2 regions of the Saliniradius amylolyticus genome follow, and region 1 is predicted to be linked to the other one. Evidence: predicted binding sites of a transcription regulator. Region 1 holds the regulator's gene; the other holds the start of a gene.
What was found. The regulator sigma-54, encoded in region 1, starts transcription at its own class of promoters, with help from an activator protein. The targets are predictions, from matches to a motif close to GTTGGCACGNNNNTNGNNT.

Region 1 (5,456 bases):
CCACATGGCCCAGAGCCATACCGCGGATCACCAGGGTTAGGGTTTGATTACCCGCCACCCCGCCCATGCTTGGGACAATGGTGTTGAGGATGGCTAAGACGGCTAACTGACTCAGGGTAGCCTCGAACAGGTCGCTGACCATGGCGGCCATCAGGGCGGTCACCAGATTCACACCCAGCCAGATAGAGCGACGCTGGGTACTTTTTAGCACCGGAGCAAAGGTATCTTCTTCATCATCCAAACCCACCATGCTCATCATGGAGTGTTCGGCTTCTTCGCGGATAATGTCCACGACGTCATCAATGGTGATACGGCCCAGCAGATGGTTATCTTCGTCCACGACCGGTGCCGACACCCAGTTGTACCGTTCGAACAGCTTCGCCACTTCGCCTTCGGGCATATCCGCCGGGATCGTCTCAGGCTCCTCGTTCATAAGCTCTTCGATGGTCATATCCGAGGTGGCGGTAAGCAATCGGGTCAATGGCACAATACCGATAAGCTTGTCATGACGGTTCACCACATAGAAGGCGTCGGTGTCTTTGGGCAGATCACCTTTCAGGCGTAGGTAACGCAATATGACATCGATGGTGACTTCCGGACGCAGGGTGATGGTGTCCGTGTTCATGATGAAACCGGCAGTGTCCTCACCAAAGGACAGGGCCTGCTCGGCCCGTTGCCGATCTTGCTCATCCATGGATTTGAGTACTTCCTGGAAGATGGTATCCGGCAGGCCGCGCAGCAGTTCGGCCAGGTCGTCGGTATCCATGTCTTCCAAAGCGCCGGCCAGTTTCTCCGGCATCATCTGACGGATGATGCCATTACGCACATCCTCGGACAGCTCTTCGAGCACATCACCGTGGAAATCGGGATCGATCAATTGCCAGAGCACGGCCCGAGTCTTGGAAGGAGAAGACTCGAGCAGGAAAGCGACATCGGCGGCAGGCATGTGGTGCAGCATCTTGCGCACATGCACATACATGCCGCTGCTTAAGGCCTCGTTAATGGCCTCTAACTGCTGCGACGAGGATTGAGTTTCAAAGTCCTCTTCCATGCCGTTTTACTGCCTGCAAGCTATTGATTTGACTTATAGTTTAGAGGAAGCGGCGGTTAAGATCAGCAGTTATTTTACTATTCGGACTCGTTGAATCTTTGCTGGATCAGCTGCTCCACCGCAGCCATGGCCGCTTCCGCGTCTTCGCCTTCGCTGATCACCCGTACTTCTTTACCCTGAGAAGACTCCAGCATCATCAGGCCTAACACACTGTTGGCATTGGCTGACTTATCGCCCTGATAAAGAGTGACAGTCGCATCAAACTGGTTCGTTAACTTCGCTAACTGAGTTGCGGCCCGGGCATGAAGGCCCAGTTTATTGATGATGGTGAGTGTTTTTTCAATTTTCATGGGCTTCCTGTCGAGCCAGTTCCCGGTGCCGGATCTGCACATCCGGATGGGTCACCTTAAAGCTGCGCGCCAGGCATTCGGCCACATACACTGAGCGATGCTGGCCACCGGTGCAGCCGATGGCAATAGTCACATAGCTACGGTTATTGCGCTCTAAGTGAGGCAGCCATGTGGCGATCAGGTTCTGTATTTGCCAGATAAACTTGGTGACGATGGTTTCGCCGCCCAGGAAAGCCTCTACTTCAGGGTCTTTTCCGGTCAAAGGCTTAAGGTCGGGTTCCCAGTGGGGATTGGGCAGAAAACGGGCGTCGAAGACATAATCGGCGTCCTTGGGAATACCGTGCTTAAAGCCGAAAGATTCAAACACCAGTACCAACCGTGAGCTTTTCTTGCCCAGAATTCTCTCCCGTACCAGTTCGGCCAGCTGGTGGACAGTTAACTCGCCCGTATCGATATAGAGGTCGGCGCGTTCGGTAATGGGAACTAAGAGATCTTTCTCCGTCTGAATGGCGTCGGTCAGGGATATGCTATTTTTGGATAAGGGGTGCAAGCGCCGGGTTTCGCTAAAGCGTTTTACCAGCACGTCATCGCTGGCATCCAGATAGAGAATGGTCAGTTCCCAACTGGCCGGAAGATAATCCAGAATTTCTACCAAATCATCGGGGTTTTTAGGCAGGTTGCGCACATCGATGGATACGGCTACCTGGTCGTATTCGTCCACCACAGTATGGGTCAGGGTGGGTAGCAGGTTTACTGGAATGTTATCCACGCAGTAGTAGCCCAGATCTTCCAGTGCCCTCAAAACGATAGACTTGCCTGAGCCAGAGCGGCCACTGATGATAATAAGTTTCAAGTAATCGCCTCGTAGAGTTCCTGATCAGAGTGGGCCTGACGCAGCTTTTGCACCACGCCTTTATCGTTCAATCGACTAGCGATGGCGGCCAGAGTCTGCAGATGGCCTTCGGCCTGGTCTTCGGGTACCAGCAGAGCCAGGAAAATATCTACAGGCTTATCATCAACAGCGTCATAACTGATGGGGCTGTCTGTGGTGACCAAAATCGCCAGCACCTTGGTCAGCCCGGACAGACGCCCATGGGGGATGGCGATGCCATTGCCGATGCCGGTACTGCCCATCTTCTCCCGGCAAATCAGGCTGCCGAGGACGTCGTCTTCCTCTAAGCCGGGCAAGTAGTCGACCGCAATATCGCTAATGGTTTGTAGAATTCGTTTCTTACTGGAACCCTGAGTGCGACACAGGGTGCACTCAGGGGGTAAAAGGTCTTTTATGTTCATGTCACACTACATTCGGTTGATTAGTGACGTTTCATTTTTTCCTTGTGCTTTATCACCTGTCGGTCAAGCTTGTCGATCAGGCCATCAATGGCCGCATACATATTGGAGTCGGATGCATCGGCAAACACCTCGCCCCCTTTCAGGTGCAGGGTTGCTTCAGCTTTTTGCGTCAGTTTTTCAACGTTAAGAATAACGTGGACATTATTGATGTGGTCGAAGTGTCGCTCAAGTTTGGTGAACTTACTATCCACATAGTCACGAAGGGCGTCGGTGATGTCAACGTGATGACCAGTAAGGTTGATTTGCATAATGCCTCTTCCTTCTATCGGTGAGTCTGTCAGACCAGACTCTTTCGTTGGTTTGAGGATGGGATCAGTAATGACTCCCGGTATTTTGCGATTGTCCGCCGGGCTACCACAATGCCCTGTTCGGCCAACAATTGCGCAATCTTGCTGTCACTCAATGGTTTGGCAGGGTTTTCTGCTGCCACCAATTTCTTGATCAAGGCCCGAATAGCGGTGGACGAGCATTCGCCGCCGGTCTCTGTGGCCACGTGACTGGAGAAAAAGTACTTAAGCTCAAAGATGCCTCTGGGCGTATGCATGTATTTTTGAGTTGTTACCCGCGAGATGGTGGATTCATGCATGTCCACCATTTCTGCGACATCATTAAGTACCAATGGTTTCATGGCTTCAGGGCCATGTTCGAAGAAGCCTTGCTGATGCTGAACAATACAGCTGGCCACCTTGAGGAGGGTGTCGTTGCGGCTCTCCAGGCTCTTGATAAACCACTTGGCTTCCTGCATGTGGGACTTTATAAACTGGCTGTCGCTAGCGTTTTTGGCATTTCGGCTCATGGCCGCGTATTGCTGATTGACGCTCAGTTTGGGAAGACTGTCGGGGTTTAGCTCTACCACCCAGCGGCCGTTCTTTTTGTTGACGGCGACATCCGGAATCACATATTCGGGCTGATTTTGCACTACGGCACTGGCCGGCCTGGGATTCAAGGTTTGCAGCAGGCGCATCACCTCACGCAGATCATCCTCCTTCAAGCGGGTTTTGCGCATCAGGGTGCGATAGTCCTTACTGCCTAACAGTTCACTGTGCTCAAGAATAATGGCCTTCGCCTGTTCCAGGTAGGGTGTATCGGGCGCAAACTGACTTAGCTGGACCAACAGGCATTCGGGTACGGTGCGGGCGCCAATGCCGACAGGATCGAAACGCTGAATTCGTTTCAGCACGCACTCCACCTCATCCAGATCCACCTCATCATCATTCAGGCTGTCGAGGATGTCTTCGGCAGAGAGGGTCAGGTAGCCGGTATCGTCAATGGCATCGATGATCGCCGTCGCGATACTGGTATCGGTGTCGCTAAAATGGCTCAGGCGCATTTGCCACAGCAAATGGTCCTGAATGCTGTCGCTGGTTTCCCCCTGATAGACGGTATCATCACCGCCCACTGGAGCCGACGAAACGGGGGCAGGCGTAGCACTGTAGTATTCGTCCCAGGTGGTATCCATGGGCAGGTCATCGGGCATCTCCTGACTTTTCAGGGCCTCGTTGGTATCCACGTTGTCGGAGTCTTTTTGCCGACTTTCGGCCTGGTCTTCCAGGCTCTGCTCACCCATACCATCTTCGGCTTCCAATAGCGGGTTTGAATCCAGCGCTTCCTGAATCTCCTGTTGCAGATCCAGCGTTGAGAGCTGCAGCAGGCGAATGGCCTGTTGCAACTGTGGGGTCATAGTCAGTTGTTGGCTGAATTTTAGCTGTAACGACGGCTTCATGGATGATTCGTAATTCCGTAAACCTGTGTATTGTTATGGGGCTATTTTTTCGTTTTTACAGACTAACTATAGCCTGAATTGTTCGCCCAGGTATACATCTCTGACTTGCTTGTTATTCAGTACTTCTTCGGCGCTGCCCTGAGCAATGAGTTCGCCGTGGCTGACAATATAGGCGTTTTCACACACATCCAAAGTTTCGCGCACATTATGGTCGGTAATGAGAACCCCAATCCCTCGGTCTCTGAGGTGATGAATGATCTTCTTGATGTCGCTGACCGAGATAGGGTCCACACCGGCGAAGGGTTCATCCAACAGTATAAATCTGGGGTTGGCGGCCAGGGCGCGGGCTATCTCAACCCGTCGGCGCTCACCGCCGGACAGGCTCATACCCAGACTATTACGAATGTGATTGACGTTAAATTCATCCAGCAGTTCGTCGGCCAGGGCTTCGCGCTGATCTTTATCCAGATCTTTACGGGTCTCGAGGATTGCCATCAGATTCTGGTGTACCGTCAGCTTACGAAAGATGGATGATTCCTGAGGCAAGTAGCCGATGCCTTTGCGCGCTCGCACGTGCATGGGTTCCAGGGTCAGGTCGTCATCGTCGATGCGGATTTGGCCTTTGTTCAGAGGCACCAAGCCGACAATCATATAAAAAGTGGTGGTTTTACCGGCACCATTTGGCCCCAGCAGTCCGACAATTTGGCCGGTGGAGACGCTTAAACTGACATCCCTGACCACCTGACGGTTTTTGTAAGATTTGGCCAAGTTGGCCGCGCTTAACGTAGGCATGGGCTCAAGGTTCCTGTGGCTCTTTCTGGTTTTGGTTGTCGTTACCGGCGGCTTTTTCCTCCGGTTGGAAGACCGTAGTGACCCGCTCTTCACCCTGCTTGCTGCCCTCAGCCAGAAGTTGCTCGGCATCCATGTCAAAGATGATCCTGTCACCCTTGACCATGCTGTTGTCTTGCTGGAACTGGGC
Region 2 (5,456 bases), 1.4 Mb from region 1:
ATTGAACAATATTTAGTCAAAAAGTAATCGTGTCACACGAAGGGCTGAGGCAGTTGGTACAGCCTATATTTCTGTCAGCTATAGAGGTGGCTGAGACCATGAAACTACTCCGACGCCTATCCCGCAAGCCCATTATCGGACCGGTAGCGCACAACTTGATCACCCTGTTGGCCAACCGGGAAGTAAAACGGGTTTCCAGACATTTTTCACAGTATCTTAAGCCACAGTTGGCAATTTCGGATGAGTTAAAAGATGAGTCCTATCGCATACGGCATAACGTGTATTGTGATGAACTGCACTTTGAGCCCCAGCGCCAATCGGGCATGGAAACGGATGAGTTTGAGCCTCAGTCGGTCCACTGTTTGATTGAGCACTGGCCGAAACATCGGTTTGCCGGAACCGTTCGGGTGGTGCGCAGCCACAGCAGTCAGGAACTGTTACCGCTTGAGAAGTTTTGCTCAGATACACTCGAACAGGCAACCCTGAAGCCCAGTCAGTTTCACCGTGATGAGGTCTGTGAGATCTCCCGCTTGGCCGTTCCAGCCAGCTATCGGCGTCGTACTATGGATCAATACAAGGGGGCGGAGACTGGGGTAATAAATGAGGATACCTATTCGGAAACCGAATTGCGTTGCTTTCCCTTTATTGCTGTTGGCCTTTACCTGGCGGCGGCATCGGTAATGGTAAATCTGGGTATTCGACATTGCTTTGTCATGATGGAGCCAAGGCTTGCCAGGAGCATGAACTTTGTCGGAATACGGTTTCAGCAAGTGGGACCAGTCACTGAGTATCATGGTAAGCGAGCGCCTTATTATATTGAGCCTGAGCAGGGACTGGATGAACTGAATACCGGGTTCCAACTCCTTTACGATCGTATCGATCAGGATTTGGCTGCTCAGGTTAAGCTGCTGCAATCGTTACAAGACGACAAGAAAAAATATGCCCGGCCTCCTGAGATACTGAATGCCCGATATCCGAGTGTGACCAGTTTGTATCCGCTACGTCATGTTTGATTACCAGGCTGCCTTTTCGCGCAATATTGGTTGGGTTACTGATGCTGAGCAGGATGTGCTGCGCGGCAAGCGGATCGCTATCGCGGGCATGGGGGGAGTGGGCAGTGAACATCTGGTGACCTTGGTCCGCTTAGGTGTCGAAAACTTTAACATCTCTGATTTCGACGAGTTTGAGATCCATAATATCAATCGCCAGGCCGGCGCTTTGTTAAGTCGGCTTGGAGGTAAAAAATGTCAGGTGATGGCCGATATTGCCAGAGATACTAACCCTCAACTGGCTCTAAATGAATTCCCCGAAGGGATTTCGGAAGGGAATGTAGATGCCTTTCTGAACAACGTGGACCTTTATGTCGATAGTCTGGACTTCTTCGCCCTGGAGGCCCGAAAACTGATTTTTCGTCGTTGTGAGGAATTGAAAATCCCCGTGATCACGGCAGCGCCTTTGGGTATGGGCGTAGCTTTCCTTTGCTTTATGCCGGGTAAAATGACTTACGAGGACTACTTTCGCTTTGATGACGTTAAGTCCGAGGAAGAACAACTGATTCAGTTTTTGATCGGTTTATCCCCGGCCATGATGCAAAGACATTATCTGGTGGATGCGTCCAAAGCGGACTTCAAGGCCCGTAAAGGACCTTCTTTAGTGATGGGGGTAAAGCTATGTGCAGGAGTGGCTGCAACCTATGCATTGAAAATTCTGCTGGAGCGCGGCCCAGTCATTCATGCACCTTATGGTTTGCATTTTGATGCTTACCGTAACCGCACGAAAATAACCTGGCGACCTTGGGGCAACCGTAACCCCTTGCAGCGAATTGCCTTTCATGTGGCTAAACGTGTGGTGTTGTCTGATTAGTCAGATTTGAAGTCGTTTGTCAGCTTTCTTTACAACTTTAATTTTTCATTTAAAGATTCTAAATAAAACCCAATAAAATCAATCGTTAATATATTGGCACAAGCTATGCTTAAGTACTCCGTAACCAAATAGGTTGACGAACGGAGACCAAAGATGAAACTGAATAAATTGTTACTGGCAGGCTTGTTTGCAGGTGTTACCAGCGCTGCTCAGGCAGGCATCGTGACCAACTGGAACTTCTCCAACCAGGCCGGTTGGCTTGATTGGGAACCTCTTGGTGCTAACCCTCCTATCACCGCCAGCGGCAGCTCAGACTCGGGCTCTGTTTATGGCAATATCATCGACAGTGACGAAGACGGTGATGTTGATGGTGACGATGGTCCTCTGCCAACTCTGTTAGAGTGGGGTACCGCGGTGTCTACGGACAGAAGTAGCCTGGATGTGGACAGCGCATCCGAGGGAAGCATTGTGACGAATGGCGGTTTTGCACCCGGTACATCCATTACCCACAATAACTTCATCATTAATGATGATTACCTGACCAATGCTTCATTGCTGGATGCCTTGTTACTGGAGCCTACAGCTGCCATGCCTGGTGGTGTGCCAGTACCGGGACAACCTGCTCTTGCATTCACTGGGCCTCAGCTGCACTTTAATATTTTGTTCTTTGAGACCCAAAACAATAACGGTGGCGATCCTATTTGCCCCAATGGTGAACCAAACTTCCAGGGCGTTAACGCCGGCGGTTGTGCGGATATCTTTGTGGTGGATAACACCATTCCGGCATTTCCTTTCGTGGTGGGCAGTGACTTTGTTGAGTTTACCGTGCCTTTCCAGGTGAGCCTCGACCCTGACTGGGACAGCATGTACTACCTGACCACACGGCTCAGCGGTTTAACTACTATCACCGATGATGCTTGCGCTAATGTCGGTGCCGCGCCCGGATGTGTTGGCTTTGTCACCGAGGAGAGACAAGAAAACACTCTTAACGCGGAGTTTAGAATCACCGTTCCTGAGCCAGGTACGTTGGCTATCTTTGGCCTGGGTCTGTTAGGTCTGGGACTGGCAGGACGCCGTCGGGGTTGAATGAAACGTCAGTAAAGAGACAGAGGGCCAGTGAATACTGGCCCTTTTTTTGTGCTTAAAGTATGGACAATGTTCAGCGGCAGACTAATCTGAACATAATGTTTTTATTGAACTTTTAATCCAGGCTCAGTTGATAAATATTCGGTTGTCTCAAGTCATTGTTATGGTTTTGACCTGTCTGCCACTGGTGGTAATCGGAAAGCCACTGGTAAGCGTAGTTACTGAGGTTAAACCATCTGTAGTTGGAGTGGGTATTTTTAGGCCCATGGGGACACCTAGAGTCAAAATATTAGGTACTGGCTTTGCCGTGGCGAAGGGGCAGTGGGTCGCCACCAATGCTCATGTGGTGGATCAGGCGTTAGATCCAAAGACCCGGCAGCACTACGCCGTATTTGCTGGCAGTGGTGACAAGATCACCGTTATCCCTGTTACTGTGATCGCCAAGGATGAAGACCATGACTTGGCCATATTGGCGCTGTCAGGTGCCAAGCTGCCGCCAATGGTGCTTAATACTCGTTGGTATCAGGATGGTACCGAGATCGCCTTTACCGGCTTTCCCATTGGTGCGGTGCTGGGGCTGTATCCGGTGACACATAAAGGAATTATTTCTGCCAGAACGCCCATTGCCATACCTGCAGATCATTCTAGTCAGCTTTCCATTCAAAAACTAAAGCGTTTGCGAGAGCCTTTCTTAACTTATCAGCTGGATGCGACTGCCTACCCCGGCAATAGTGGCAGTCCCGTATACGAACAAAACAGTGGCGAGGTAATCGCCATCGTCAATAAGGTATTTGTGAAAGAAACCAAGGAGGATGTATTACGAGATCCCAGCCATATTACCTACGCAATACCGACCCGGTACCTACAACAGTTGTTAGACAGTATTGAATAGAGCCTTAAGGACACTGTTATGTTAGCCATTGATGGGACGCCGCCAGAGCTCTTGAACTGGCTCGGGTATGCCAGTGCTCTGCTGGTGTATTTATTGATTCTTGGACTGACTCAGTTTACGCCCGGCCGCTCTGTGGTTAAAAGAGTCCTGACACTAACATTATTGTGTGGGGCGATTTGGGCGGCTATTCATTTGAGCGGCTCCTGGCTAGTGGTGTTCGATACTCCGGTTTTTATCGGAGAAAGCCTGAGATTGGTCTCTGTTATCGGTTTGTTATTGGTGGTCAGCCAAGGTGATGGAAAAATCGGCTCAGGTCATAAAATGTCAGCCATACTGGCTTTGAGCACGGGGATGTTCCTGCCGCTGGCGAATGAGATCTATTGGTTGTCGAAAAATGCCGTGTTTACTGGTTATCTGGCGCTGACCCTGCTGGCCTTATTTTATATCGAGACGCTGCTTCGCCAGGCAAAGAACCGACTATGGGGGTTAAAGCCTTTATTAATTGGCCTTGGTACTTTACTGGTTTATGACTTCATTGTTTTCGCCGATGCCAGTTTACTCAAGCAGGTTGAACCGACCATGTGGCTGGCCCGAGGCTATCTGCATACTCTGTTTATTCCCTTTCTTTTCTGGTCAATGAAGCGCAGCCGCCAGCTAGGCGGACAGATATATATATCCCGTGATGTGGTATGGCGCAGCTCGTTATTATTGGGAGCGGGCCTGTATCTGACGGTAATGGCGTTAACTGGTTATTATATTCGCTCTATTGAGGGACAATGGTCCTCAATGTTGCAAATACTGTTTACTGCCCTGGCCTTTGTAGTATTGCTGTTTGTGTTGTTGTCCTCTCAATTTAAGCGCAAGGCAAGAGTTCTGATTCAAAAGCATTTTTTTGCCAATCGCTTTGACTACCGGGCCCGTTGGCTGGCGCTTACCCATTTGTTGAGCCAACCTTTTACCAAGGGGGAAGATGCCTATCAACGTGCACTGAAAGGTGTACTGGATGCCATGGAGTTACCCATAGGGGCCTTGGTTAAGCAACAGGGAGCAACTTTATCCACGGTGGCGGATATCGGATTTTGGGTGACCGATTCGCAGTTAGCTGCGATCAAACAAGGTCTGTGTCCGTTTCTAAAGGATAACCACTGGATTGTAGACGGCCATGAATACCGGTTACATCCTGAACATTATCCGAAATTAGCTCTGAGCGGGTGGCAGGAGCAGCAGCTAGCGTCCTTGGTGGTGATTCCGATATACAATCCTCAAGGTTTATGGGGCATGGTTTTGCTAAAAAGCAGTAAAGAGATGCGTCTTGACTGGGAGATGCGCGATTATGTGGGTGTGGTGACAGAGCAGGTGAGTCATTATTTGACCCAGTATGAGACCCGTCAACAATTATTGGAGAATGCACAATTTGTTGCTTTTAGTCGCACATCGGCCTTTGTAGTACACGACCTGAAAAACGTACTGGCCCAGATTCGTCTTATCCTGAGTAATGCGACTAAGCATAAGCACAACCCGGAGTTTATAGAAGATACATTTGAAACCTTGAGTCATACTGATACCCGACTGCAAAAAATGCTCACTCAGTTGACTTCAAGGCGCGCTGACAGCC

Region 2: HMF8227_RS05915 (THxN family PEP-CTERM protein) is a predicted target of sigma-54. The motif match lies at 1,956-1,974, and genes of this name have one in related genera.

What each region holds. Positions count from the first base shown of each region.
Region 1 is NZ_CP029347.1:2,657,844-2,663,299, reverse strand. It holds gene mgtE (magnesium transporter) at 1-1,051, opposite strand, end outside; gene HMF8227_RS12505 (HPr family phosphocarrier protein) at 1,129-1,401, opposite strand; gene rapZ (RNase adapter RapZ) at 1,391-2,254, opposite strand; gene ptsN (PTS IIA-like nitrogen regulatory protein PtsN) at 2,251-2,694, opposite strand; gene hpf (ribosome hibernation promoting factor) at 2,715-3,002, opposite strand; gene HMF8227_RS12485 (RNA polymerase factor sigma-54) at 3,032-4,477, opposite strand; gene lptB (LPS export ABC transporter ATP-binding protein) at 4,544-5,269, opposite strand; gene lptA (lipopolysaccharide transport periplasmic protein LptA) at 5,274-5,456, opposite strand, start outside.
Region 2 is NZ_CP029347.1:1,261,575-1,267,030, forward strand. It holds gene HMF8227_RS05905 (PEP-CTERM/exosortase system-associated acyltransferase) at 99-1,013, shown strand; gene HMF8227_RS05910 (ThiF family adenylyltransferase) at 1,006-1,863, shown strand; gene HMF8227_RS05915 (THxN family PEP-CTERM protein) at 2,017-2,949, shown strand; gene HMF8227_RS05920 (S1 family peptidase) at 3,215-3,841, shown strand; gene prsK (XrtA/PEP-CTERM system histidine kinase PrsK) at 3,860-5,456, shown strand, end outside.